One region of the Streptomyces sp. NBC_00691 genome, then DNA from elsewhere that is predicted to be linked to it. Evidence: riboswitches for the same ligand, from Rfam matches in the RefSeq annotation. Region 1 holds a riboswitch; each other region holds the start of a gene.
What was found. A riboswitch is a leader RNA that binds a small molecule or an ion and turns the genes downstream of it on or off. The one in region 1 is predicted to bind cyclic di-AMP.

Region 1 (7,071 bases):
CGTCCCGGATCGTCTTCCTCGGGACGCCGATCGACGAGACATCGGCCAACGACGTCATCGCCCAGTTCCTGTATCTCGACCACGCGGGCCCCGAGCAGGACGTCTCGCTCTACATCAACTCCCCCGGCGGCTCCATCAGCGCCATGACCGCGATCTACGACACGATGCGCTCGCTCCACTGCGACGTGGAGACCACCTGCCTGGGACAGGCCGTCTCCACCGCCGCGGTGCTGCTCGCCGCCGGCACCCCGGGCAAGCGCATGATGCTGCCGGGCGCCCGGGTCACGCTCCGGCAGCCCGCCATGGACGAGCCGCTCCAGGGCCAGCCGAGCGACCTCGACATCCACGCCCGCGAACTGCTCCGCCTGCGCGCGCTGATGACAGGGATGCTCACCGAGCATTCGGGACAGGAGCGCGGACGCGTCGACGCCGACCTCGACCGGCTCACGGTCCTCGACGCGCCCGCGGCGGTCGCGTACGGCCTGGTGGACCACGTGATCACGAGCCGGGCCGCGGGCGCCGGCGGCACGGCGGGATGAGCCGGCCGTGGTTCCCGAGCTGCCGCCGCTGCCCGCCCTGACCCGCGCCGAGAGCGAACTCGTCGACGCCTACCTCGAAGTCGTCGACCTGCTCGGGAAGATCAATCCGTCCAGGGGTACGCACACCTATGGCGCCCTGCGCGCGGCACAAGCCCTGGTGGGACGGTCGGAGGCGCTCCTCCAGGCACTGACGCTCATGCATGCGCGGGGTGAGAGCGAGGTGCACGCGGACACATTGGCCCGTGCGCTCCGGGTGTTGGACGGAGAGCGCCGGGCCGACCGCGTCACTGTCCCGCGCACTCGCGCGAGTTGACATTTCCGCGTGTCGTGTCGAGACCCGGACGGCCGACGCGCATCGCAGAATCGCTCCCCCGTTCGGCGTAGTCGACGAGTCGACATATGTCCCGGGTGAGTTGCACAACAGGTGTACGCATTTGGCGGAATGAGCCGTTCCGGTGCTGGTGCGAGGCTCGTAGGCCAAACCTCCGAAGATCACAAAGGCTGTCTGTCCACCCGAACGGATCAGTCGTGAGGAGCCTCACATATCGCCGTTTCAGCTCGGATTTCGACCTGTCCGTGGGTCAAGATCCCTGTCGACGACAAGCCCCCGCCACCACGGCGGGGCGGTCCGGGCGGACGCCGAGTCCTGCCGCTGTCCCGGACGTCTGGTCGACAGGATTGGATCGGCAGGAGTGGAGGACCCGATTTTTACGGGGCGTACGCGCTGTTTCGGCAGCGGGGCCGCCCCTTGGGGTGAAGCCGCGTCAGCGGCCGGGCATCTTCGCCAGCCCGAACCCGACAGGTCATCCTTCGCAGGCGGCTGACGAAGGGTTGCGCATGACCGCGCAGATGCACGTCCCGTCCCTGCTGTCCCGGGCCGGAGCCGTCTCGGCTCTCACCCTCGCCGCCGTCGGCGGCACGCTGTTCGCACCCGGTGCGGCATCGGAGGCCCAGGCAGCCACCACGCACGCGAACAAGGCACTGAGCGTCGCCGCGTCCAAGAAGGGAGCTCCGTACCGGTACGGGAGCACCGGACCCTCCAGGTTCGACTGCTCCGGTCTGACGCTCTACGCGTACAAGCAGGCGGGCAAGTCGCTGCCCCGCACCGCGCAGCAGCAGTACAACAAGACCCGGCACATCCCCGCCTCCACCAGACAGCAGGGGGATCTGGTCTTCTTCCACTCCGGCGGGAGGGTCTACCACGTGGGCATCTACGCCGGCAGCGGCAGGATCTGGCACTCGCCCAAGACGGGTTCCTGGGTGAAGCTCGACAAGATCTGGTCGTCGAAGGTCTCCTACGGCCGCGTCCGCTGATCAGGCGGCGGTAGCGGCTCGTCCGTGGGGGGGGTGCGGTGGCGCCGCCGTGCCCCTGACCGCCGGGACGGGACCTAACAGCTGGCCACGGGGGCCACGGTCCAGGGAAGAGTGATCCAGACCGTCTTGCCGCCGTCGTCGGTCGGCGTGACCGACAGACGGCCGCCGGCTTCGGCGGCCAGGACGCGGATGATGACCATGCCGCGGCCGTTGTCCTGCTGGACCGCCGCCGGGAGGCGGCGCGGCCGGCGCGGATGGCTGTCGGTGACACCGATGTGCAGCCGCTCCTCGCGCTCCAGGCGGACGTCGACCGTGAAGGTGGGCGACTGGCCGAGGGTGTGCAGCACGGCGTTGGTGGCCAGTTCGGAGACGATCACCCGGATCGAGTCCGCGATCTCCGCGGCCTCGTCGAGGCCCCACTCCATGAGGACGTCCGCGACGTACCGCCGGGCCGTGGGGACCGAGGCGGGATCGCTCGGCAGCGTGACGGATGCTTCCTGGTGATCGGCCATGGCGACGCTGTCCCTTTCCCACCGGGGCCACCGCCCCGGATTGCGCTTCGCGTCAGAGTGCCACCGATCGTGCCGCGCCGTGCGGCGTTCCACCAAGATATGTCCCCATCTGTCGCCCGAAGCGGTGAACTCTGCTGTCCGGGAACGCTCTTGGGGACTACCCGGCGTCGGGCGCGGTGCGCAGGATCGTCCGCACCGCGTTCTCGATCTGCGCGTCGGTCAGATCGGCGCGGGCCGTGAGCCGCAGCCGCGAGATGCCGTCGGGGACCGACGGGGGCCGGAAGCAGCCGACCGCCAGACCCTGGTCGCGGCAGTCCGCCGCCCAGCCCAGGGCCGCCTCCGGCGAGGGCGCGCGCACCGAGACGACGGCCGCGTCGGGCCGGGCCGCCGTGAGACCGGCCTCGGTGAGCAGCCGGTACAGCGTGGTCGCGACGGTACGGGCCCGCTCGGCCAGGCCCGGTTCGGCCCTGATCAGACGCAGGCTCGCGAGCGCGCCGCCCGCGGCGGCCGGGGCGAGACCCGTGTCGAAGATGAAGGTGCGGGCCGCGTTCACCAGGTGCTCGATCACCCGGGCCGGACCGAGGACGGCTCCGCCCTGGCTGCCCAGGGACTTGGAGAGGGTCAAGGTGGCGACGACGTCCTCGCCGCCCGCGAGCCCCACCTCGTGGAGGGCTCCCCGGCCGCCTTCGCCGAGGACGCCGAACCCGTGGGCGTCGTCCACCACGAGTCCGGCGCCGTGCGCACGGCAGGCCTCCGCGAGCTCCGGCAGCGGGGCCTTGTCGCCGTCGACGGAGAAGACCGAGTCGCTGACGACCAGGGCCCGCCGCCCGGGATGGGCGGCGAGGGTCTTGCGTACGGCCTCGGGATCGGTGTGCGGCACGACGGCCGTCTCGGCGCGGGCCAGACGGCAGCCGTCCACGATCGAGGCGTGGTTGGAGGTGTCGGAGACGATCAGCGAGTCGCGGCCGCCGAGCGCGGTGAGCGCGGCCAGGTTGGCGGTGTAGCCGGAGGAGAAGACGAGGGCCGCCTCGAATCCGCAGAACTCGGCGAGCTCGCGCTCCAGCCGGGTGTGCAGCCGGGTCGTGCCGGTGACGAGCCGCGAACCCGTGGAGCCGGCGCCCCAGCGCCGCGCCGCGTCGGCCGCCGCCTCGGTGACGTCCGCGCGGCGGGTGAGCCCCAGATAGTCGTTGCTCGCCAGATCGAGCAGGTCCGACTCGGCGGCCCGGGGCCGCAGCGTACGGACCAGACCGGCGTCCGCACGGCGGCGCGCCTCGGCGTCGGTCCAGTCGAACGCGGTACGGCGGGGGCCCGCGGCCCGTGCGTCCTCGGCCTGTGGCATTCGGCGATCCTTTTGTAGGCAGCGCACAGACCCTAACCGGAGGATGCCGAGGTCGGGATGTGGTCATCCACACACCTCTATCGGGGGCGTTTGTTCAGATCCTCCTTGGCCCGGGGGCGGCCGGTAGGCGAGGATCAGCGCTTATGGACCTGCTGAACACGCTGGTGGAGAAGGGGCTGCGGCGCGAGCTGCCGACCCGTGAAGAAGCGCTCGCCGTCCTGGCGACCTCCGACGACGAACTGCTCGATGTGGTGGCGGCGGCCGGCAAGGTGCGCCGTCAGTGGTTCGGGCGGCGGGTGAAGCTCAACTATCTGGTGAACCTGAAGTCGGGCCTGTGCCCCGAGGACTGCTCGTACTGCTCGCAGCGGCTCGGCTCCAAGGCCGAGATCCTCAAGTACACCTGGCTGAAGCCGGACGAGGCCTCGCAGGCCGCCGCCGCGGGTGTCGCGGGCGGAGCCAAGCGCGTCTGCCTGGTCGCGAGCGGCCGCGGTCCGACGGACCGGGACGTCGAGCGGGTCGGCAGGACCATCGAGGCCATCAAGGAGCAGAACGAGGGCGTCGAGGTGTGCGCCTGTCTGGGGCTGCTCTCGGACGGCCAGGCCGAGCGGCTGCGGGACGCCGGCGCCGACGCGTACAACCACAACCTGAACACGTCCGAGGCGACGTACGCCGGGATCACCAAGACCCACACGTACGCGGACCGGGTGGACACCGTGCAGAAGGCGCACGCCGCCGGTCTGTCGGCCTGCTCGGGTCTCATCGCGGGCATGGGCGAGACGGACGAGGACCTCGTCGACGTCGTGTACGCGCTGCGCGAGCTCGACTCGGACTCGGTGCCGGTCAACTTCCTCATCCCCTTCGAGGGGACGCCGCTGGCCAAGGAGTGGAACCTCACCCCGCAGCGCTGCCTGCGGATCCTGGCGATGGTGCGGTTCGTCTGCCCCGACGTCGAGGTGCGGATCGCGGGCGGCCGTGAGGTGCACCTGCGCTCGATGCAGCCGCTCGCGCTGAACATCGCGAACTCGATCTTCCTCGGCGACTACCTCACGAGCGAGGGCCAGGCCGGCCAGGCCGACCTGGACATGATCGCGGACGCGGGCTTCGAGGTGGAGGGCGCGGGCACGACGACGCTCCCGAAGCACCGTGCCGACGCGCTCGCCGCGGCGGGCGGCGGCTGTGGCTCCCAGGCGTCGGCGGGCTGCGGCTCGCACGACGCGGCGGAGGGCGCGGGCTGCGGCTCGCACGCCGGGGCCGGTGGCGGCTGCGGTCCGTGCGGCGGTCACGCGGCGCCGGAGCCCGCCGCGTCCGTCGACGCGGCGGAGCCGGTCGACGCAGCCGCGAACCAGGCCCGGACGGACCTGGTCGCCGTGCGCCGCCGGGGCGCCGGCACGGACCTCGCGCCGAACGCGTGACGGCCGTGCGCGACAACGGGGAGATCCTCGCCCTCGACCGGGCGCACGTGTGGCACCCGTACGGCCCCATGCCGGGCCGTACGGACCCGCTGGTCGTGGAGTCCGCCTCCGGGGTGCGCCTCCGGCTCGCCGAACCCACCGAGGGCCAGGCCGAGTTGATCGACGGCATGTCCTCCTGGTGGTCCGCCGTCCACGGGTACAACCACCCCGTGCTCAACGAGGCGGTCACCGATCAGCTGGGCCGGATGAGCCACGTCATGTTCGGCGGGCTGACCCACGAACCGGCCGTGCGGCTCGCCGCACGGCTCGTCGAGATCACCCCCGAGCCGCTGCGGCACGTCTTCCTCAGCGACTCGGGCTCCGTGGCCGTCGAGGTCGCCGTCAAGATGTGCCTGCAGTACTGGCGTTCGCTCGGCCGCCCCGAGAAGCACCGCATGTTCACCTGGCGCGGCGGCTACCACGGGGACACCTGGCAGCCGATGTCCGTGTGCGACCCCGACGGCGGGATGCACGAGCTGTGGACCGGGGTGCTCCAGCCGCAGGTCTTCGTGGACGCCCCGCCGGCCACGTACGAGGAGTCCTACGCCGAGCTGCTGCGGACCGAGATCGCGCAGCACGCGCACGAACTGGCCGCGGTGATCGTGGAGCCGGTGGTGCAGGGCGCGGGCGGCATGCGCTTCCACCACCCGGAGTACCTGCGGGTGCTGCGCGAGGCCTGCGACGCGCACGACGTGCTGCTGGTCCTCGACGAGATCGCCACCGGATTCGGGCGTACGGGAACGCTGTTCGCCGCCGACCAGGTGGGGATCTCCCCCGATGTGATGTGCCTGGGCAAGGCGCTGACCGGCGGCTATCTGTCGATGGCGGCGACGCTCTGCACGAGCCGGGTCGCCGACGGGATCTCGCAGGGCGAGGTCCCGGTACTGGCCCACGGTCCGACGTTCATGGGCAATCCGCTGGCCTCGGCGGTGGCCTGCGCCTCCATCGACCTGCTGCTCTCGCAGGACTGGCGGGTCGAGGTCAAGCGCATCGAGGCGGGTCTGCGCGAGGGGCTCGCCCCCGCCGCGGAACTCCCCGGGGTGCGCGAGGTGCGGGTGCTGGGCGCGATCGGCGTCGTCCAGCTCGACCACCCGGTCGACATGGCGGCGGCGACGCGCGCGGCGGTCCGGGCGGGCGTGTGGGTACGCCCGTTCCGCGACCTGATCTACACCATGCCGCCGTACGTGACCGGCGACGAGGACCTGGCCCGCATCTGCGCCGCGGTGTGCGCGGCGGCGGCCGCGGGCTGACCGGAAGAGCGGGGAGAACAGTGGGAATCATCGTCGTCAGCGGTACGGGCACGGAGATCGGCAAGACCGTCGTCACCGCCGCCGTCGCCGCGATCGCCACGGCCGCCGGCCGCACGGTCGCCGTCCTCAAGCCCGCGCAGACGGGTGTCGGGCCGGACGAACGCGGTGACGCGGACGAGGTCGTCCGGCTCTCGGGCGCCGTGGGCTCCGCCGAGCTGGGCCGTTTCCCGGAGCCGCTGGCCCCGGGGACGGCGGCCCGGCGGGCCGGGCTCGCCCCGGTCGGGCCCGCGGAGGTCGCCGAGGCTGCGCGGAAGCTGGCCGCCGCACACGACCTGGTGCTCGTGGAGGGGGCGGGCGGGCTGCTCGTCCGCTTCGACGAGGAGGGCGGCACGCTCGCGGACGCGGCGGCACTGCTCGGCGCGCCCGTCCTCGTGGTCGTCCCCGCCGGTCTGGGGACGCTCAACTCCGCGACCCTGACGGCCGAGGCCCTCCGGGCGCGCGGGATCGAGCAGCTGGGCGTGGTGATCGGCAGCTGGCCGGACGCGCCGGACCTGGCGATGCGCTGCAACCTGGCGGACCTGCCACGGGAGGCGGACGCCTCGCTCCTCGGCGCCGTACCGGAGGGGTCCGGCTCGCTCGGCCCGGCGGAGTTCCGAGCGGCGGCGG
Region 2 (7,071 bases), 5.6 Mb from region 1:
GAGAAGGCCCCCGACCAGGAGCACTTCCTCGGCGTCGAGCAGACCCGCGAGCTGTTCAAGAAGGCCTTCGCCGGCGGAAACCGGCGCCGCTGGCGCCTCAACCACTCGCCGCTCTTCCTGGACTTCCTGGAAGGAAAGGCGGACTTCCCCTGCACCGCCTGGGCCATTCCGAACTATTCGCTCTTCGGATGGCAGCGGCCCTGCTATCTCATGAGCGACGGATACGTCCCCACGTACCGCGAACTCATCGAGGACACCGACTGGGACAAGTACGGTCGCGGCAAGGACCCGCGCTGCGCCAACTGCATGGCGCACTGCGGCTACGAGCCCACCGCCGTCCTCGCCACCATGGGTTCCCTCAAGGAATCCCTGCGCGCGGTCCGGGAGACCGTCTCGGGGAACAACGGGTGACCGACGGCGAAAGGGTGAGGACCCATGGAGCCGGTGACCGGCCGTGAGACGGGTGAGCGACCGTGAAGGGTGAGTTCGACCTGCGGGCGCTGCTCGCCGAGCGCGGTGGCGAGCGGTACGAGCTCCACGCCCGCCACCTCAACCACCAGCTGCCACGCATGCTCCACACCATCGGCTTCGACAAGGTGTACGAGCGCGCCGAGGGAGCCCATTTCTGGGACGCCGACGGGGTCGACCACCTCGACATGCTCGCCGGCTTCGGCGTGATGGGTCTCGGACGGCACCACCCCGTCGTCCGCAAGGCCCTCCACGACGTCCTGGACGCCCAGCTCGCCGACCTCACCCGGTTCGACTGCCAGCCGCTGCCCGGACTCCTCGCCGAGCGGCTGCTGGCGCACAGCCCGCACCTGGACCGGGTCTTCTTCGGCAGCAGCGGCACGGAGGCCGTGGAGACCGCCCTCAAGTTCGCCCGGTACGCCACCGGGCGGCCCAGGGTCGTCTACTGCTCCCACGCCTTCCACGGGCTCACCACCGGCTCCCTCTCCGTCAACGGGGAGAACGGCTTCCGGGACGGCTTCGCCCCGCTGCTGCCCGACACGGCGATCGGGCTCGGTGACCTCGACGCCCTGGAGCGGGAGCTGCGCAGGGGCGACGTGGCCGCCTTCATCGTCGAGCCCATCCAGGGCAAGGGTGTCCACGAGGCCCCGCCGGGTTTCCTGCGCGCCGCGCAGGAGCTGCTGCACCGGCACGGGGCGCTGCTCATCGTCGACGAGGTGCAGACCGGCCTCGGCAGGACCGGCGACTTCTACGCCTACCAGCACGAGGACGGCGTCGAACCCGACCTGGTCTGCGTCGCCAAGGCGCTCTCCGGCGGCTACGTGCCGGTCGGCGCCACCCTCGGCAAGGACTGGATCTTCAAGAAGGTCTACTCGTCGATGGACCGGGTCCTGGTCCACTCGGCGAGCTTCGGCTCGAACGCTCAGGCCATGGCGGCCGGGCTCGCCGTCCTCTCGGTCATGGAGGACGAGGGGACGGTCGCGCACGCCCGCCGGATCGGTGACCTGCTCTCCGGGCGGCTGAAGGAGCTCGTGCCCCGGTACGAGCTGCTCCACGAGATCCGCGGGCGCGGGCTGATGATCGGGATCGAGTTCGGCCGGCCGTCCTCGCTGGGGCTGCGCGGGCGCTGGACGATGCTCCAGGCGGCCAGGAAGGGCCTCTTCGCCCAGATGGTCGTCGTCCCGCTGCTCCAGCGGCACCAGATCCTCACCCAGGTCTCCGGGGACCATCTGGAGGTGATCAAGCTGATCCCGCCCCTGGTCGTCGACGAGGCGGACGTGGACCGGTTCGTCACCGCCTTCACGGCGGTCATGGACGACGCCCACGGCGGCGGCGGGCTGATGTGGGACTTCGGGAAGACCCTGGTGAAACAGGCCGTCGCACAGCGCTGACCGTATGGCCCCGGGCTTTTGCCTCTGAGGCAAGAAACTTGCCTCAGAGGCACGATCCTGGCGGAATGGACGCATGGACCACGTCCCCGGGGAGACCTCCCCGGACCCCGTCACTCCGGCCCCCGGCGCCCCTGGCGCCGCCGGCCCCGACGTCCTGCCGGACGTCGCCCCGCAGCTGCGGGCCCTGCGCCGCCGCCGGGGACTCACCCTGGAGGCCGCCGCCCAGCGGGCCGGCCTCTCGCCGGCCCACCTCTCGCGCCTGGAGACGGGGAACCGGCAGCCCTCGCTCCCGATGCTGCTCGCCCTCGCCCGTATCTACGGTACGACGGTCTCCGAGCTGCTCGGCGAGACGCCCCCCGAACGCGACCCCGTCGTCCGCGCCGGGCGTTCCGAGCCCGTCGAGGCCGACGGCTGGATCTACCGCCAGGCGGGCGGCGCCGGGCGCGCCCTGCAGTGCCTGCGGGTCCATGTGCCGTACGCCACCCGGGGCGACATCGTGCGTGTCCACCCCGGCGAGGAGTGGATCCACGTCCTGTCGGGCCGGGTGCGGCTCGCGCTCGGCGAGGCCGTCCACGTCCTCGATCCCGGGGACAGCGCGCACTTCGACTCGTTCACCCCGCACCGGATCGGAGCGGCGACCCCCGGCGGGGCCGAGCTGCTCTTCGTCCACACCCTGTTGCAGAGCCCCGTCGCCGAGCTGTGTCTCGGCGACGGAACACCGCACCGGCTTTGATCCCGCGTACTTCCTTCGACAGAAAAGGGCCGAGATGTCCGAGAAGTCACGATCCGTCACCGGTGAAGAGCGAGGTGAGGGCAAGTTCCCCAAGGGCCTCGTCCTGCGCCTCTTCGCCTATCTGGTCGCCGGGCACCTCTTCGCCGGCTTCCTCTATCTGCTCTTCATGCTCGGCGGGCAGAACCAGTAGGTCCCGCTCACGCCTCCGTGAGCAGCCGCTCGCGGAGGCGCTCGCGGGTCTCCGGAGACAGCTTCAGGCCGTCCGAGAGGTAGGCGTCCACCGAGCCCCAGGTCGCCTCGATCATCTCGAAGGCGCCCCGCAGGTACTCCACCCGCGCGTCGAACAGCGGGCTCAGCAGCTCCATCACCTCGGGCGACATCGCGTCCGGGGCGGTGGAGCTGCGGCGCACCTTGTAGCGGCGGTGCGGGGCGTTCGACTTCACGTAGTCGGCCTCGATCGCCTCCCGCTCGACCCCGACGGCCAGCAGGGTGATCGCGATGGAGAGCCCGGCGCGGTCCTTGCCGGCCGCGCAGTGCATCAGGGCGGGAAGGCTGTCCTCGGCCAGGGAGTGCAGGATCCGGCTGTGCTCATCGGTCCGCTCGACCACCATCTTCCGGTACGAGTCGGACATTCGGTCCGCGGCCTTGCCGTCGCCGAGGATCTCCCGAAGCTGCTCGATGTCGCCGTCGCGGACCAGCTTCCAGAACTCCTTGCCGTCGGCCGGGTCGTTGAGGGGTATGTTCACGTTCCGCACGCCCGGAAGATCGACGTCCGGCCCCTCGATCTTCCGGTCGGCGAGGTTCCGGAAGTCGAAGACCGTGTGCAGTCCGAGCGAGTCGAGGAAGGTGACGTCCTCCTCGGTGGCATGGGCGAGGTGGCCGCTGCGGAAGAGGCGGCCCGGGTGCACGGCGCGCCCGTCCGTCGTCGGCAGGCCGCCCACGTCCCGGAAGTTGCGGACCTCGGCCAGCTCGGGCTCGTTCGCTTCGATGGGCGGGACCTGCGGCAGCTGCTGCGTCACGGATGCTCCTGATGGGTCGACGTTCGGGTGCCCGATGCGAGATCGGTTCCGAGGGCAATCATCCCGGTGGGGACGCGATGGCGCACCCCCCTGGACGGGAATGGGTGATCTGTCCGAATTGGGCTTTTGTGTATAACGCGCCCTGTTTACAGGCGAGATGAGCCCAGGTGCGTGAGCAGGGTCATAGAAGTGACGGATCGTGGCCGACGGGCCCGGTCAATTGCCGTACGTGAAAAGGAGATCGAAGGTCCGTCATCCACGGAGGGTGACCGGAATTCCGGGTGAAAGGCCGTACGGGGAAAGTCGGAAGAAATCCGTGGCTTGTTCGCCCCGACCCCGCTCGTCTAGCGTCACCGTCAATCCGGTCGGACCGCCGAATCCTGCCACCGTCCGGAATTCCACTCATCCCATGCGTGGCAGGAGCGGGGGACCCAGGAAGTACGCCGGTCCCGCGACGCAGGACGGCTCGGGGTGAAGCCGCGTGAGAGCGCGGCCGGACATCTCCAGTCCGAACCCGACAGCTCACCTCGTAGGCGCCGGAGAGGAATTCGCCATGCCCGCGAAGGGTAAGCACCGCCGCATCAAGTCCAACCGCCTCACCCGCGGAATCGCCGCCGCCGGTACGGGAGGCGCCGTCGTCGCCCTCCCGCTCCTCGGTGCCACCGGCGCCCACGCCGCCGAGCAGGCCGCCCCGGCCTCCGCTCCCGGCCAGGCCGTCACCGCCGCCGCCAAGGCCCCGGCCGTCGCCGAGGCCGCGCCCGCCGCCAAGGCCGCGCCCACGACGTACTCCGTCGTGCGGGGTGACTACCTCTCGAAGATCGCCGCCGAGCACCACCTCGCCGGCGGCTGGCAGAAGCTGTACGCGGACAACCGTCAGGTCGTCGGGGAGAACCCCTCCCTCATCCTGCCGGGCATGAAGCTCACCCTCGGCGCCAAGAGCACCGCCAAGGCCGCCGCGCCGAAGAGTGCCGCGCCCAAGGCCGCCCCCGAGAGCTCCGCGAAGAACGGCGACACCTCGCGCGCCTCCCGGAGCAGCGAGCGCTCCTCCGCCCCGGCCGCGAGCACCCCGTCCGCGGACGCCTCCGCCTCGCAGTCCTCGAAGTCCGGCGCCTCGACCTCCGCCTCCGGCTGGGTCGCCCCGGTCAGCGGCGGCATGTCCACCCCGTACCGCGCCTCCGGCTCCATGTGGTCCTCCGGCTACCACACCGGTGTCGACTTCATGGCCTCCACCGGCACCACGGTCGTCGCGGTCGGCCCCGGCACCGTGTACTCCGCGGGCGACGGCGGCGCGTACGGCAACCAGGTCGTCATCCAGCACGCCGACGGCACCTTCTCGCAGTACGCCCACCTCTCCTCGATCTCCGTCTCCGCCGGCCAGACCGTGAGCGGCGGAGAGCAGATCGGCCTCTCCGGCGCGACCGGCAACGTCACCGGACCGCACCTGCACTTCGAGATGCGCACCGGTCCGGAGTACGGCTCCGACATCGACCCGATCTCCACCCTGCGTCAGCACGGCGTGAACATCTGACGCCCCGTCGTCACCAGGAGGCCCGGCACCCACGTGCCGGGCCTCCGGCGTGTTCCGGGTCTATTCCGGCTTGGCGAATTCTTTATCGGTGGCATATGTCACCCGACGTCAACCCCTCCTTACGGTCGCGTAGGTCACATCCGAAAGGGAAGGATGTGCTCCCGTGGCAGACGATTCGAGATCAAGAGACACGCACGCATTCGGGTCGTACGCGGCGATCGGTGACAGCTTCACCGAGGGCGTCGGAGACCCCGGGCCCGACGGGACGTACGTCGGCTGGGCGGACCGCTTCGCGGTGCTGCTCGCCGACCAGCTGCCGGAGCACGACGCCTTCCGCTACGCCAACCTGGCCGTACGCGGGCGCCTCCTCGACCAGATCGTGGCGGAACAGGTCCCCCGGGCGAAGGAACTCGCCCCCGACCTGGTGACCTTCTGCGCCGGAGGGAACGACATCATCCGCCCCGGCACGGACCCCGACGAGGTCGCCGAGCGCTTCGAGCGCGCCGTGGCCGACCTGACCTCCGCCGTCGGCACCGTGATGGTGACCACCGGCTTCGACACGCGCGGCGTCGCGCTCCTCAAGCACCTGCGCGGCAAGATCGCCACGTACAACGGGCACGTCCGGGCCGTCGCGGACCGCTACGGCTGCCCGGTCCTCGACCTCTGGTCCCTGAAGTCCGTGCAGGACCGGCGAGCCTGGGACGACGACCGGCTGCACCTCTCGTCGGACGGCCACACCCGGGTCGCCCTGCGCGCCGCCCAGGTCCTCGGCATGCCGGTGCCGGCCGACCCGGACCAGGAGTGGCCGCCGGTGCCCCCGCGCGGCACGCTCGAGGTGCGCCGCGACGACATCCACTGGGCCAGGGAGTACCTCGTGCCCTGGATCGGGCGGCGACTGCGCGGCGAGAGCTCCGGCGACCACGTCGAGGCGAAGCGCCCCGACCTCATGCCCCTGTAGTTCCGGGCAGGGCCGGCGGGCGGACGACGGCGGGGATCCGCTCCAGGACCCCGCCGGCGAACACGTCGTACAGCGGCAGCGTCTCCAGATGGACGTAGCCGATGTGACAGTCGCAGACGGCGAGGGGGCAGGCACGGGGGCGGAGGGCGGCGCGGTACGAGCCGTCGTACAGGTTCCCCAGCTCGGCCTTGACGAAATGGCAGCGCCGGACCGTTCCCTCGCCGTCCACCGAGATCACCGACTCCCCGGTCCGGCACGGCAGCCCCGCCGAGCGGTGCGGCTGGCGGCTGTAGGGGAAGAGGGGGTCGATCCGCGTCCACACCGCGGCCTCCGCGTCGGTGTACGCGTGCCCCTCCGCCGCGTTCACCCAGAGGTAGACGTGTGACGGCAGCGCGGCCCGCAGCCGCCGGGCGTGCTCCGTGTGCTCCGGAAGCCCGACGACGCCGACGCTGAAGCGGATGCCCCGCTCCGCCAGCTCCCCGCACCTGGCGAGGAAGCGCTCGTACGGCGTCTGCCCCGGGTGGTACGTGCACCAGAGCGCCACGCTCTCCCGGTCCGCCTCCGCCAGCCAGTCGGTACGGCAGCTCAGGTTCGTCTGGATCGCCACCCGCTCCACATGGGGGAGCCGGGACAGCTCGACGAGCGCCCGCCGGTACCAGGAGCGGACCAGGCCCTCGCCCCACGGGGTGAAGAGGACGCGAAGCCGGTCCCCGGTCTGCCCGGCGGCCCACCCGGTGAACCGTTCGAGCGCCGCTCGGTCCGCGCGGAGCTGCTCCCGGCTGTCCCGGCGCTTGGCGAACGGGCAGTACGGACAGTCGAAGTCGCAGGAGGAGAGCGGCCCGCGGTAGAGCAGGGTCAGGTCCATGCCCGGGTCGACGACCGGGAGCGGGTCAGGGAGCCGGGCCGGGATCAGGCCCGGTCCCGATGGCGAGCCCGGGTGGGGGTGTGGGCGCGGGTGCGGGTGCGGGTCGGGG
Region 3 (7,071 bases), 6.6 Mb from region 1:
GGGGTGTCCGGGTTCAGGCCCTGGGCCTCGGCGACGGCCACCGCGAGCCGCTGGGCCCGGATCAGGTCGGCGAGCGGGTCGAGGTCGCTCTCGGCGAGGGTGCCGCCCACCTTGCGGACCTCGTCCGCGAGTCCGGCCGGCAGCGTGCCGAAGCCCCAGGTGACCCGGCCGGGTCCGGTGATGCTGATGGGGCCGTGGCGGTACTCCATCGCCGGGTATGCCTCGGTCCACGCGCCCGCGGCCTCGCGCATCTTCAGACCGGCCTCCAGGGCGAGGCCGTAGGTCCAGCCCATGCCGAGGAAGGTGAACTGCTCCGCCCCCCGGACGTCCTCGGCGAGCGGAGAGGCGAGGGCCAGTTCGGCGTCCTTCGCGGCCTCCTCGAGGGTGGCCACCCCCTCGGGCAGAGCGTCCTCGGCCTCCAGGTGCGCGCGGAAGAGGGCGAGCGCCGTGGTCGCGAAGCGGGTCTGGACCACCGACTCCTCGTCGGCGAAGTCCAGGACGGCGACCTCGTCGGCGAGGTCCATGACCGGGGTCGTGGGATCGGCCGTGATCGCTCCCGTGGGGATCGTTCCCCGCAGCCGGGACAGCACGGCCAGCACCTCGCTGGTGGTGCCGGAGCGGGTGATGGCCACGACCCGGTCGTAGCCACGTCCGTAGGGGAACTCGGAGGCGGCGAAGGCGTCGGTCTCCCCGTGGCCGCCGGACTCGCGCAGCTCGGCGTAGGCCAGAGCCATGAACCAGGAGGTGCCGCAGCCGATCACCGCGACCCGCTCACCGCGGCGGGGCAGCGCGGAGGTGTGCTGGGGCAGCGTGCGGGCAGCCTGACGCCAGGTCGTCGGCTGGGACGCGATCTCCACGGCGGTACGGGTGGTACTCATGCCGGTCTCCTTGCAAGAAGCGTGCACTGAAATGATGGAAGATGCTTGAAGTCGATGCTATTCAAGCAGAAACAAGCATCAGCTTTCCAGGTCCCGCGCCCGTCGGCGGATAGAATCGGACGCGCGCACGAGCCCGAGGGAGGGACCCATGTCCAAGCACGAGCGGTGGAACACGCTCCTTGAACTACTCGCCGCCTCGGGGAAGCTGGAGGTCGAGGAGGCGGCGACCGCATTGGACGTCTCGGCCGCCACCATCCGCCGGGACCTCGACGAGCTCGCCGAGCAGCAACTGTTGATACGGACACGGGGCGGGGCGGTCGCGCACGGCGTCTCCTACGAGCTGCCGCTGCGGTACAAGTCGACGCGGCACGCCGCGGAGAAGCGGCGGATCGCCGAGGCGACCGCCGACCTGATCGCGCCCGGCGAGGTCGTCGGGCTCAACGGCGGCACGACGACGACGGAGGTGGCGCGCGCCCTCGCCCTGCGGTTCGCGAGCGGTCGGGCCGACACCGCGGGGACGGCCGGAACGGCGGGAACAGCGAGCTCCGGACCCGCGCTGACCGTGGTCACCAACGCGCTCAACATCGCGGGCGAGCTCGCGGTGCGCCCACAGATCAAGATCGTCACCACCGGTGGCGTCGCACGCCCCCAGACATACGAACTGGTCGGCCCCCTCACGGTCGGGGTGCTCAACGAGGTCGTGCTCGACGTGGTCGTGCTCGGGGTCGACGGTGTCGACGCCGGGCTCGGCGTGATGGCGCACCAGGAGGACGAGGCGAGCATCAGCCGGCTCTTCGCGGAGCGGGCGAGCCGGGTCGTCGTGGTGACCGACTCCTCGAAGATGGGCCGCAGGGCCTTCGCGCGGATCTGTGGTCTGGACCGGATCGATCTGCTCGTGACCGACACGGGCATCGACGCGGAGACGGTCGCCCAGCTCACCGAGGCCGGAGTGAAGGTCCTCACCGTCTGAACCTTCGACGTTCATTGGTATGCAGCTGAACCAATCTACGGCCCTGAACCCCAAGGATCCAGGGCGCCCAGGGATGTTAATCCACTAATTACCGCACGGCTGTATACCTTTAAGCTCCCCTCCCCCATCATGTCTCCGACGTGCCGCCAGGGCACACCGTGACAGGAGAGGCGGAGCATGATTCCCATCAGCCGCAGAGGATTCGTCGGCATCGGCGCGGGGCTCGTGGCGGGCGCGGCACTGCCGACGGCCCGGGCCTCCGCCGCCGCGAAGGCGGCCATCGGTACCCTCACCGACGTCCGGCACGTGGTGATCCTCATGCAGGAGAACCGCAGCTTCGACCACTACTTCGGCACCCTGCGCGGGGTACGGGGCTTCGGCGACCGCGCCGCGGGCAACATCCCCGGCGGCTGGGGCATGTTCAACCAGCCCAACTGGGGCGGTCGGCAGTATCCCTGGAAGCTCAGCGACACCCCGCCCGCCGGCGGGGTGGACGGCGAGACCCTCGCCCAGTGCAACGGCGATCTCCCGCACAGCTGGAACTCCCAGCACGCCGCGTGGAACAAGGGCCGTCTCGACAACTGGGTCACCGGAGTGGGCAACACCCGGACGCTCGGGCACCTCGACCGCGAGGACATCCCCTTCCACCACGCGCTCGCCGACCACTACACCGTCTGCGACGCCTACTTCTGTTCGGCGCTGAGCGCCACCGGCCCCAACCGCACCTTCCTGTGGAGCGGGAAGATCGACGGCTCCAGCAAGGACGGCGGCGACGAGTCGGGACTCACCTGGGAGACGTACGCCGAGGCGCTCCAGCGGGCGGGGGTGAGCTGGAAGGTCTACCAGAACGCCCAGGACAACTACGGCGACAACGGACTCGCGTACTTCAAGAGGTTCACCGACGCACGGCCAGGGGACCCGCTGTACGACCGCGGGATGGGCTCGGTCCCCAAGGTGACGGGCTCGACCCCGGACGACATCGCCGCCGCGATCCGCGCCGACGTCGTCGCGGGCACCCTGCCCCAGGTCTCGTGGGTGGTCGCGAGCGAGGCGTTCTCGGAGCACCCCTACGCTCCGCCCGGGGACGGCGCGCACTTCGTCGACCTCGTCTACCGCGCGCTCTCCGCCGACGCCGAGGTCTTCGACTCGACCGTGCTGTTCCTCAACTACGACGAGAACGACGGCTTCTTCGACCACGTGCCGCCGCCGGTCGCACCGCCGGGCACCCCGGGCGAGTACCTCGACGGCCTGCCGATCGGACTGGGCTTCCGGGTCCCCATGATTGTCATGTCCCCGTGGACCCGGGGCGGCTGGGTGAGCTCGGAGGTCTTCGACCACACCTCGGTACTGCGCTTCATGGAGACATGGACGACGGCCCTCGGCACCCCGGCCACCTGCCCCAACATCAGTGCCTGGCGGCGGAAGGTGACGGGCGATCTGACCGGCGTCTTCGACTTCGCCCACCCGGTGTACGGCGTGCCGGCCGGCCTCCCCTCCACGGCGAAGGTCATCGGCCAGGCGACCTGCGGCCCGCTGCCGAACCCGGCGCCCCAGAACAACGCGCAGCCCGCGCAGGAGTCCGGCACCCGGCCCGCTCGCGCGCTGCCCTACCAGGTGAACGGCAATCTCGACCGCTTCGAGTTCGGGGCCGCGGGCAAGATCCTCGCCTGGTTCTCGATGACGAACCAGGGCACCGAGGCCAAGCGGGCGGCCCACTTCTCGATCCACCCGCACCAGCACCGCGACACGGCCGCCTGGCAGTACACCGTCGACCCGGGCGGCACCGCCACCGACTACTTCAACATCGGTCTGGGGTCGGGGTCCGGCAAGTACGACATCTCCATGATGGGCCCCAACCGCTTCCTGCGCCGGTTCATCGGGGACGCGTCCAAGGCAGGCAAGGCCATCGAGGTGACCTCCCGGTTCGCGACCGAGGCGGGGACGGGCCGGACGGCCCTGTGGTTCAAGCTGAGCAACACCTCGGCCGGGCCGGTGACGTTCACGATCCGCTCGAACGGCTACCGCACGGACGGCCCCTGGACCTACACGGTCCCGGCCGGCTCCACGCGGGAGGACTTCTTCAACGCGGTCGCCTACAACAACGGCTGGTACGACTTCACCGTCGTGGCCGACATCGACGGGACCTGGTCGCGCCGGTACACCGGCCACATCGAGACCGGAGCCCCGAGCATCACCGGCTGATGCCGCCCACCGGGTGCGGTGCGACGGCTCTACGCCGGCCGCCCCGCACCCGCGGGCAGGCCGTCACCGTCCGGCCTGGGACGCGCGCAGGATCGTGGCGTCGAGGAGGGCCACCGCGTCGGCGGCCGTACGGCCCGGGGCCCGGTTCCAGGGCCCGATCAGCTCGTGCCATCCCCGAGACCGAAGCTCGGCCATGATCCAGGCGCCCGCCTCGTTCATCGTCGTCGCGCTGCCGTGGCCGAGACGGTGCGCGGCGAGGAGCGCGCCGCAGACGCACCGGGCACCTCGTGCGTCGCGCAGCTTGTACGGGGCGTTCTGCCAGCCCCACTCCGTCAGCACGAGGCGCGCGTAGCCGAGGTGGACGGAGGGGCGCAGCTCCGGTCGGCCGATGCGGCGCCAGACGTGCAGCCGGTCGGGCAGGACGGCCCCGATCCGGCCGGGGAGGCGGCGCTCGGCGGGGAGGGCCGGCGGCAGCGCGTCGAGCGCGTCGGCGACGAGCCGCTCCACCGGCACGCTGAGCAGTTCACGCCAGCTCTCCGCACCGGGTGCGGATACCTGGGGCTCGGTCCAGTCGGTGACGATCCGCTGCCAGGCGGCGCTCTCGTAAAGGGCGGCGGCCTCTTGGTCGAGGGTCTCGGGGGTGAGCAGGGAGGCGGAGGGCGGCATCCGGGTGGCTCCTCGGTCGGGTGACTTCATCGTTCACGAGGAATGTCGGTTTTGCGACTTATACCCTTGAGTGCCCACACGGCCGAACGGGGCCTTACCGGCCACTCCGCCATTAAAAGAATTACCGTGCGAATTCGGACATCAGGCACCTGGTGATGCGACTCACTTTCCTGGGAACTCCCCCTTGATCAGAATTCGCGCCGCCCATGCGGGACAAGGAGGTTCGAAGCGCGGCGGACCCCTTCGATCTTGAATTACATGAATTCGGTGATCCTTTCACCGGCCTCCGGACAGAGATCCTCTTGTTCTCCGTCGCATTACTGGCCTACGGTCACCTCCATTCGAGTGGATCGCCGAATCCTGCCACCGCTCGAAATACCTCCCTTTCACCCGACGGCAGGAGCGGGGGACCCACGAATACGCCGGCCCGGATTCCGGGACGGCTCGGGGTGAAGCCGCGTGCGCGCGGCCGGACATCTCCAGTCCGAACCCGACAGCTCACCCCGAAGGCGCCGGAGAGGAATCCCGTCATGCCTGCTCACGGTAAGCACCGCCGTCCCCGCCGCCGCTCCGTCTCCCGTGGACTCGCGCTGGTCGGCACGGGCGGAGCCGCTCTCGCCCTCCCCCTGATCGCCCCGGCCGTGGCCGGCGCCGCGCCCCTTTCCGGCACTCCGGAAACCGCTGCCAAGGCGATCACCGCCCCCGCCGTTCCGGTCGCCGCCAAGGCCGCCACCAAGGCTCCCGCCGCTCCGGCCGCCGCACGCACCTACACGGTCGTCAGCGGTGACTCGCTTTCTCTGATCGCCCAGAAGAAGGGAATTCAGGGCGGCTGGAAGGGCCTTTACAAGGCCAACAGGAGCACGGTGGGTGACAATCCGTCACTTATTCACCCGGGTCTTGAACTGACGCTTCGTCGGGATTCCGTGAAGGCCGCACCCGCGCAGGCGAAGAAGACCTCCACGACCGAACGGGCGAGCCGCTCCGAGCGCCGGAGCGCCACCCCTGCCGTCGCCACCGGCAGCGGTGCCTCGGCCGCCGCGCCCCTCGCCGCCGCCGCCGCTCCGGTCCAGGCCGCGCCCGCCGCCGCCACCTCGTACGCGGACAACCTCGACGGCTGGATCCGCGAGTCGCTGGACATCATGTCCCAGCGCGGCATCCCCGGCTCGTACGACGGGATCCACCGGAACATCATGCGGGAGTCCTCCGGCAACCCCCAGGCCATCAACCTCTGGGACTCCAACGCCGTGGCCGGTACCCCCTCCAAGGGCCTGCTCCAGGTCATCGAGCCGACCTTCCTGGCCTACCACGTGCCCGGCACCTCGATGGACCTGTTCGACCCGGTCGCCAACATCACCGCCGCCTGCAACTACGCGGCCGACCGCTACGGCTCCATCGACAACGTCAACGGCGCCTACTGATCCCGGAAGTGCCCGGTGAACCAGGAGGTGGCGAGCTCCGCCACCTCCTCCAGGGCGCCCGGCTCCTCGAAGAGGTGCGTGGCGCCCTCCACGACCTCCAGTCGGCTCTCGCAGCGCAGCAGCGACTCGGCCCGCCGGTTGAGGTCCAGGACCAGCGCGTCCCTGCCCCCGACCACGAGGAGCGTCGGTGCCGCGACCCGCGCCAGGTGGTCGGCCGCGAGGTCCGGCCGGCCACCGCGTGAGACGACGGCGGCCACGGAGGACTCGGGGTCGCCCGCCGCCCACAGCGCGGCGGCCGCTCCCGTACTGGCCCCGAAGTAGCCCAGCGGAAGGCCTTCGCTCTCCGGCCGCCCGGCCAGCCATTCCGTGGCGCGGGTGAGCCGGCCGGCGAGCAGCGGGGTGTCGAAGACGTGCGCCCGGTCGACTGCCTCGCCCTCGGTGAGCAGGTCGAACAGCAGCGTTCCCAGTCCCGCCCGGTTGAGCACCGCCGCCACCGCCCGATTGCGCGGGCTGTGGCGGCTGCTCCCGCTGCCGTGGGCGAACAGGACGATGCCCCTGGCGTCCTCGGGCACCGCGAGATGCCCGGAGAGTGTGACGCGGTCGGCGACGGGGATCCGTACGTCCGCGTCCTGGACGACCGGTCCGTGCACCGCGCGGAGCCGGTCCAGACAGGCGACGACCTCCTCGTCCGGGGTCTGGGTGAAGTCCCGGTAGAACTGTCCGATCGCGTAGAACAGCTCCGGCGCGTGCACGCTCACGGTCTCGTCGGCCTCACCGCCGAGCCGGGCCGTCCACCCACGGGGCGCCACCGGAACCGCGAGGACGATCCGGGCGGCGCCCCGGGCCCGCACCACCCGGCAGGCCGCCAGCGCCGTCGCGCCCGTGGCGAGACCGTCGTCCACGACCAGGACCGTTCGGCCCTCCAGGGGAACGGACG
Region 4 (7,071 bases), 2.0 Mb from region 1:
CACGGGCGGCGGTCTGCTCGCCGAGCAGTCTGATCCGGGTCGCGGTGGAGAACCGGTCCCGGTCCTTCGCGGCCATGTCGTGTCGCCTCCCCTGTTCACGCGGACGTCCCCGCACACGGTACGGGACCGAGTACGGGGACGTACGGAAGCTGCCCTGCGGAGGGGCTCAGCCGTTGATCAGCCCTTGAAGCGCGGGAAGGCGCTGCGGCCGGCGTAGACCGCGGCGTCGTCGAGGATCTCCTCGATGCGCAGCAGCTGGTTGTACTTGGCGACGCGGTCCGAGCGGGCCGGGGCGCCGGTCTTGATCTGGCCGCAGTTCACGGCGACCGCGAGGTCGGCGATGGTGACGTCCTCGGTCTCGCCGGAGCGGTGGGACATCATGCACTTGAAGCCGTTGCGCTGGGCGAGTTCGACGGCGTCGAGGGTCTCGGTCAGCGAACCGATCTGGTTGACCTTGACCAGGAGGGCGTTCGCGGTGCCCTCCTCGATGCCGCGGGCCAGGCGCTCCGGGTTGGTGACGAAGAGGTCGTCGCCGACGATCTGGACCTTGGTGCCCAGCTTGTCGGTGAGGACCTTCCAGCCGGCCCAGTCGTCCTCGTACAGCGGGTCCTCGATGGAGACCATCGGGTACGCGGAGACGAGCTCCTCGTAGTACTCGGTCATCTCGGCGGCCGAGCGGGACTTGCCCTCGAACTCGTACTTGCCGTCCTTGTAGAACTCGGACGCGGCCACGTCGAGCGCGAGCGCGACGTCGGAGCCCGGGGTGTAGCCGGCCTCCTTGATGGCCTCGACGATGAGGTCGAGGGCGGCGCGGTTCGACTCGAGGTTCGGCGCGAAGCCGCCCTCGTCGCCGAGGCCGGTGGAGAGGCCCTTGCGCTTCAGGACGGCCTTGAGGGTGTGGTAGATCTCGGCGCCCCAGCGGAGGGCCTCGGAGAAGGACTCCGCGCCGATCGGGGCGATCATGAACTCCTGGATGTCCACGTTGGAGTCGGCGTGCGACCCACCGTTGAGGATGTTCATCATCGGAACGGGCAGCAGGTGCGCGTTCGGGCCGCCGAGGTAGCGGAAGAGCGGGAGGTCCGAGGCCTCGGACGCGGCGTGCGCGACGGCGAGGGAGACACCGAGGATGGCGTTGGCGCCGAGGGAGCCCTTGTTCTCGGTGGCGTCCAGGTCGAACATGGCCTGGTCGATCAGGCGCTGCTCGGTGGCGTCGTAGCCGACGAGCTCCGGGCCGATCTGCTCGATGACGGCGAGGACGGCCTTCTCGACACCCTTGCCCAGGTAGCGGTTCGGGTCACCGTCGCGAAGCTCGATGGCCTCGAACGCACCGGTGGAGGCGCCGGACGGAACAGCAGCACGACCGGTGCTGCCGTCGTCGAGGCCGACCTCGACCTCGACCGTGGGGTTGCCTCGGGAGTCCAGGATTTCCCGGGCTACGACGACGTCGATGGACGGCACGAGCATCTCCTTTTTGGGATGTGACGCTGGATGTGACGCAAGGTCGGTGCAGGGTCGCTTGGCCTTGCGACAAGAGCCTAACCGGCTCGGGGGCTCCGGCCAGCCGGGCGCCCGCCCCCTGGGACGAAAAAGGACCCAAGGGCAGGCATCTCGGGACGAAGGGCCTCAGATCTACCGGCCGGTAACCACGTGGACCGTCCGGTTCCGCCGCGGGCCCCTCCCCTTGTCTCTCCGTACGCCCCCGGAAACGGGGGAACCCCGGCCCGACGCGCACGGGGGATGGGCGCGTCGGGCCGGGGTGGTCACCGCGGGAGGGTCGGAGGGGCCGCGCGAGCCGCCGGACTCACGCGGACCGCCGGGCTCACTTCAGGTGAAGCTGCTGGCCCGGGTAGATCAGGTCGGCGTTCTCGACGACGCCCTTGTTCAGCTCGAAGAGCTCGGCCCAGCCGCCCTTGACGCCGTGCGCCTGGGCGATCTTGCTGAGCGTGTCGCCGGTGACGACCTTGTACTCGCCGTCGCCCTTCTTGACCTTCTTGCCGGTCGGGGTGGTGACGGTCTTCTTCGCGGCGGCCTGCGGGGCGGCCTGCTGCTGCGTGGCCTTCTTCGGGGCCTGGCGCTGCTCGCTGCGAGTGGTCGGCTGCTCGGCCTTCCGCTCCTGCTGGGTGCTCTGCTTCGGCGCGCTCTCGACGGCACCGGTGCTCGGCGAGGCGCCGGAGAGGCCCACACCACAGGACGGCCAGGCGCCCTTGCCCTGGCCCGCGAGGACCTTCTCGGCGACGGCGATCTGCTGGGACTTCGACGCCTGGTCGGCGGTCGAGGCGTAGGCGGTGCCGCCGTACGCGGCCCAGGTGGAGGCCGAGAACTGCAGGCCGCCGTAGTAGCCGTTGCCCGTGTTGATGGACCAGTTGCCACCGGACTCGCACGCGGCGACGGTGTCCCACTCGGAGACCGAGGCGGCCGAGGCGGTGCCCGCGGTCATCAGCGGGGCGGCCACGGCGACGCCGGTGACGCCGACGAGCGTGACGACCTGGGTCGCCTTGGAGGGACGACGGTGTTTGCCCTTGCCGGAAAACAGCATGGAGATTCTCCTCACCGACGCCTACGAGGTGAGCTGTCGGGTTCGGGCCAATGAGTTGCCCGGCCACGTGTCCTAGCACGTGGCTTCACCCCAAGCCGATCGTCGGCCGTCTGTCTCAACGGCCGGGGCCGGCACTTACCTTGGGTCCCCCGCTCCTGCCTTCGGCGCTTACGCGACGACAATTCCCATCGGCCGACGGCAGGATTCGGCGTTTCGGTCGACGGGGCCCGCGGTGGCGAGCGGTGATGACCGTAGACACAGACCCACCGGAAGTTCAAAGAGGCGTATTGCGGAAATATCGCCCCTACTTGCCTTCCGGCGGGGGGTGTTTATGCAGGTGAGAGGTGACAGAAGCAAAGTTTGCGGGCGTGACACGCCAGTTGGGACGAAGAGACCCATGTCTCACTTGCCCAGAACCGGACATACGCCCCCGAATCACTTCGCCGACGCGGTCGAACCGTTCGTCAGGTCGAGGGCCTGACCAGGGAGGATGAGGTCCGGATCGAGGCCCACCGTCTGCCGGTTGGCGTCATAGAGGGCGGCCCAGCCTCCGGGGAGTTCGTTCTCCTGTGCAATGTCGGACAGATTGTCGCCCGGCTGCACGAGGTAAGCGCCCGACTTGCCCTGACTGTCCGTTGCGTCCGATTCCTTCGGAGCGTCAGTCGACGACTCCTCCAGGGGGTTTTCGGTGAGCTTGTTGTCCGATGAAGCATGTCTGCCGGAATCGGCAGAACTGTCCGGCTTGCCGGTTTCCTCCGGAGCGGCATCGCCCCGGTGCTTCCCGGTTCCGGGAGTGGCCGACGACGTGTCATCCGTCGGGCCGCCCGGCGCGGTGGCATCCGGCCCGGTGGGCGTACCGGGCGTAACCGGCGTAAGGGACTCATCGGGCGCGCCGGGGGTGGTGGGCACGGTCGGGTGGCCCGGGTCGGTCGACACGGAGGGGCTCGTCGGGGTGGTCGGCGAGACGGGAGCGGTCGGCGAGACGGGCGCGGTGGGCGAAGCCGACTCCGTGGCCTTCTCCGCCTCCTTGAACTCCTTGGACCCCTTCGCCTCCTCCGAGGACCCCTCGGAGGTCCCGGGAAGACCGGTGGTCCAGTTCGACTCGGGAACAGGCCCCGTGGGGGCCTTGGGGACGCTCGCGGGGCCGGGGTCCACGCCCGGCGACGTGCCGTCGTTCGTCAGACCGGCGATCGGCGCGCAGGTGGCCCACTCGGTGGAGCCCTTGGCGAGGGCCTTCTCGGCCACCGCGATCTGCTGGGCGCGGCTGGCCAGGTCGGGGCTGGGCGCGTAGGTCAGACCGCCGTTGCGCTCCCAGCTGTCCTGGGTGAACTGGAGTCCGCCGTACATGCCGTTGCCGAAGTTGGCACTCCACTGGCCGCCGGACTCGCACTCGGCGACCCGGTCCCAGGTGGCCGCGTCGGCCGCGGAGGCGGATCCGGTGGCGAGCAGCGGCAGTGCCATGGCGGAGCCGGTCACACCCGCGGCGACGACGATTGCGGGGGCCTGACGGGGGCGACGGTGACGTCCGTTCCCGGAACGCATAGGAGCGCCTTTCGCGTGACGACTGTGTGGACGAGCCGAGTTGCCGAACGTGGCCGACTTACTCAACCAAGTTGACGAACCGAGCTGACCGGGAAGGTAGCCCTATTCGAACGCTCATCACAAGTCGATGCACTCGCGATCACGTGAAGATCACAGTTCTGACGGTTCATCACTTCGTGGAGGTCGTGCGGAAGGGGAGAACTCCACCGGAAGCGTGCGCAATCCGCGCATGATGAGCCCTCCGCGCCACCGCAGTTCCTCCGGTTCGGCGGCAAGTCGCAGGTCCGGCAGCCGGGTCAGCAGGGTCGCGAGCGCGGTCTGTCCCTCCAGCCGCGCGAGCGGTGCGCCCAGGCAGTAGTGGATGCCGTGCCCGTACCCGAGGTGCTGGTTGTCGCGCCGGGTCAGGTCCAGGGTGTCCGGCCCGTCGAACCGCTCCGGATCCCGGTCCGCGGCGGCGAGCACCACGAGGACGGGATCGCCCGCCGGGATGTCCTGCCCGCCGAGGGTCAGCGGCTCGGTCGCGTACCGCCAGGTGGCCATCTCCACCGGCCCGTCGTACCGCAGCAGCTCCTCGATCCCGGTCTCCAGGAGCCCGGTCTCCCCCGCCACCACCGAGGCCTGGAGCAGCTCGCGCTGCGCGGGGTGGCGCAGGAGCTGGTACATGCCGTTGCCGATGAGGTTGACGGTCGTCTCGAAGCCGGCGAAGAGAAGGATGAAGGCCATGGCGGCGGCCTCGTTCTCGGTGAGGTGCTCGCCGTGGTCGGAGGCCTTGATGAGCCCCGAGATGAGGTCGTCGGCCCCTTCTTGCCGCAGGCCTTCGCGCTTCCGGTGGATCAGCTCGGCGAGGTAGCCGCGCATCTTCTTCACCGACCGCGCGACCCCGCCGCGCGGGCCGCCGCCGTGCCGGATCATCATCCCGGCCCAGTCGCGGAAGTCGTCCTGGTCCTCCTCGGGCACGCCGAGCAGGTCGCAGATCGCGTAGATGGGGAGCGGGAAGGCGAACTCGTGGATGAGGTCCGCGCTCCCCTTCTCCACGAAGGAGTCGATGAGCCGGTCGGTCAACTCCTGTACGCGCGGGGTGAACTCGGCGACCCGGCGCGGGGTGAAGGCCTTCGAGACGAGCCGCCGCAGCCGGGTGTGGTCCGGAGGGTCGATGTTGAGCAGATGCGTCATCAGCTCGGCCTTGCGCTCGCCCGGAATGCCCGTCTTGCCCTTGGCGTGCGGGGACTCGTCGTGGTGCGCGGGGTTCTTGGAGAGGCGCTGGTCGGCGAGGGCCTGCCGGGCGTCCCCGTACCGCGTCACCAGCCATGCCTCGACCCCGCTGGGCAGCGTCGTCCGGTGCACGGGCGCGTGCTCCCGGAGCCAGGCGTACGCGGGGTACGGGTCGCTCGCGAACTCCCAGGTGAAGAGCTCGGGCGCGGGAGGCGCGGACGCGCCGGCCGGGCCGGTGACGGGGCAGGAAGCGGGCTCGGGGGCGGGGCCGGCGCCGGGGGTGGTGCTCACTCCCCGACCGTACAGGGCGGTCCGGAAGGTGAGGTCTGTCGGATCCTGTGATCAAGAAGGGGGTGGTGCCCTAGATTCTTGTCGGTGGATCCTCAGATGCTCAGAAGCACGTTCGCGGTCGTCGAGAGACGGGCCGAACACGCCGTCACCTTCTTCTACTCGCATCTTTTCTGGAACAACCCCGCCATGCGCGAACTGTTCCCCGAGGACATGCAGCCCCAGCGGGACCGGCTCTTCGCCGCGCTCACCCATGTGGTGACCCATCTGGAATCCCCGGGACTCGCCGCGTACCTGGGACAGCTGGGCCGCGACCACCGCAAGTTCCTCGCCTCCCCCGCGCTCTACGCCGCCGTCGGGTCGAGCCTGCTCGCCGCCTTCGCGCACGCCGCCGGGGCCGCCTGGAGCCGGGAGGCCGAGAAGGCCTGGACCGAGGCGTACGGACACGTCGCCGATCTGATGCTGGCGGGTGCCGAGGAGGCGGCCGGCGCCGGCGAGCCGGCCTGGTGGGACGCGGACGTCGTCCGGCACGAGCGGTACGGCGAGGATCTGGCCGTCCTCACCCTGCGGCCCCGGCAGCCCCTCCCCTTCCTTCCCGGGCAGTACGTCAGTGTCAGCTCCCTGCGCGTCCCGCGCGTCTGGCGGACCTACTCCCTCGCGGACGCGCCCCGCCCCGACGGCACGGTCGAGCTCCATGTGAGCCGGATCCCTGGCGGGGCGATGAGCACGGCCCTGGTCGACGAGACGGGTCCCGGCGAGACGCTGCGGCTGAGCGCGCCCGGCGGCGGCCTCACCGCGTGCACGGAGCCGGGCGGGCTCCGTACCTATATATGCGCGGGTACGGGCTGGGCACCGGTGCGGGCGCTGCTGTCCGAGGCGGCGGAGGCCGAGCCGGAACTGAAGGGCAGGCTGTTCGTGGTGGCGCGCGCGAAGGAGTACCTGTACGCCCGGCGGGACGCGGAGCTGCTGAGGAGCCGTCTCGGCGGACTCAGCGTCACCTACATCACCTCGGCACCGGGCCACCGCAAGGACCAGGCGACCGAACGGCTCCTCCAGGCGCTGCGGGCCTGCGTCCACTGGCCCTCGCACGACGTCTACCTCGCCGGCCCGCCCGGCTTCCTGACGGAGGTCGCCGAGGCGCTGGTGGAGCTCGGCACCGACCCGGCCCGGATCCACCACGACACACTCCAGCCGGTGGGCCGCTTCACGTTCCGCCCGAACAGCGCGGCGGAACGCCTCCTGGGCCCACCGCCCCCGCTCTGGCACAACCCCGGGGCCCGGGTGCCGCGCGAGCTGTAGCGACCGCACTCGCTCCCGGGACGGGCAGGCGTCCCTACGCCTTCACGCCCTCCGCCGCGCGGATCGCGTCCCGGTACGTCCGGGCAGCCGCCCGCAGCGCCGACTCCGGGTCCACTCCCTCCGCCTCCGCGCGGACCGCGAGGGCGAGCAGGTCGTAGCCGATGCCACGCTCCGCCGGGAGGGCCACGTCGAGG

Region 2: another riboswitch for cyclic di-AMP. It lies ahead of OG392_RS31030 (M23 family metallopeptidase); the one in region 1 lies ahead of OG392_RS05770 (C40 family peptidase).
Region 3: another riboswitch for cyclic di-AMP. It lies ahead of OG392_RS35485 (LysM peptidoglycan-binding domain-containing protein); the one in region 1 lies ahead of OG392_RS05770 (C40 family peptidase).
Region 4: another riboswitch for cyclic di-AMP. It lies ahead of OG392_RS15005 (transglycosylase family protein); the one in region 1 lies ahead of OG392_RS05770 (C40 family peptidase).

The regions. Positions count from the first base shown of each region.
Region 1 covers NZ_CP109007.1:1,313,984-1,321,054, forward strand. The annotation lists gene OG392_RS05760 (ClpP family protease) at 1-539, shown strand, start outside; gene OG392_RS05765 (hypothetical protein) at 547-852, shown strand; cyclic di-AMP (ydaO/yuaA leader) riboswitch at 1,243-1,373, shown strand; gene OG392_RS05770 (C40 family peptidase) at 1,377-1,853, shown strand; gene OG392_RS05775 (ATP-binding protein) at 1,928-2,365, opposite strand; gene OG392_RS05780 (8-amino-7-oxononanoate synthase) at 2,523-3,704, opposite strand; gene bioB (biotin synthase BioB) at 3,848-5,116, shown strand; gene OG392_RS05790 (adenosylmethionine--8-amino-7-oxononanoate transaminase) at 5,185-6,405, shown strand; gene bioD (dethiobiotin synthase) at 6,426-7,071, shown strand, end outside.
Region 2 covers NZ_CP109007.1:6,904,776-6,911,846, forward strand. The annotation lists gene hpnH (adenosyl-hopene transferase HpnH) at 1-411, shown strand, start outside; gene OG392_RS31010 (aspartate aminotransferase family protein) at 474-1,859, shown strand; gene OG392_RS31015 (helix-turn-helix domain-containing protein) at 1,933-2,592, shown strand; gene OG392_RS31020 (DUF6126 family protein) at 2,627-2,782, shown strand; gene OG392_RS31025 (tyrosine-protein phosphatase) at 2,790-3,611, opposite strand; cyclic di-AMP (ydaO/yuaA leader) riboswitch at 4,001-4,160, shown strand; gene OG392_RS31030 (M23 family metallopeptidase) at 4,165-5,139, shown strand; gene OG392_RS31035 (SGNH/GDSL hydrolase family protein) at 5,303-6,097, shown strand; gene OG392_RS31040 (STM4011 family radical SAM protein) at 6,084-6,962, opposite strand.
Region 3 covers NZ_CP109007.1:7,939,774-7,946,844, reverse strand. The annotation lists gene OG392_RS35505 (SIS domain-containing protein) at 1-878, opposite strand, end outside; gene OG392_RS35500 (DeoR/GlpR family DNA-binding transcription regulator) at 1,027-1,848, shown strand; gene OG392_RS35495 (phosphocholine-specific phospholipase C) at 2,026-4,050, shown strand; gene OG392_RS35490 (DUF6197 family protein) at 4,114-4,716, opposite strand; cyclic di-AMP (ydaO/yuaA leader) riboswitch at 5,058-5,241, shown strand; gene OG392_RS35485 (LysM peptidoglycan-binding domain-containing protein) at 5,247-6,134, shown strand; gene OG392_RS35480 (phosphoribosyltransferase family protein) at 6,128-7,071, opposite strand, start outside.
Region 4 covers NZ_CP109007.1:3,348,889-3,355,959, forward strand. The annotation lists gene OG392_RS14995 (FtsB family cell division protein) at 1-76, opposite strand, end outside; gene eno (phosphopyruvate hydratase) at 178-1,464, opposite strand; gene OG392_RS15005 (transglycosylase family protein) at 1,820-2,536, opposite strand; cyclic di-AMP (ydaO/yuaA leader) riboswitch at 2,540-2,713, opposite strand; gene OG392_RS15010 (LysM peptidoglycan-binding domain-containing protein) at 2,972-4,012, opposite strand; gene OG392_RS15015 (cytochrome P450 family protein) at 4,229-5,581, opposite strand; gene OG392_RS15020 (globin domain-containing protein) at 5,678-6,877, shown strand; gene OG392_RS15025 (nucleoside triphosphate pyrophosphohydrolase) at 6,912-7,071, opposite strand, start outside.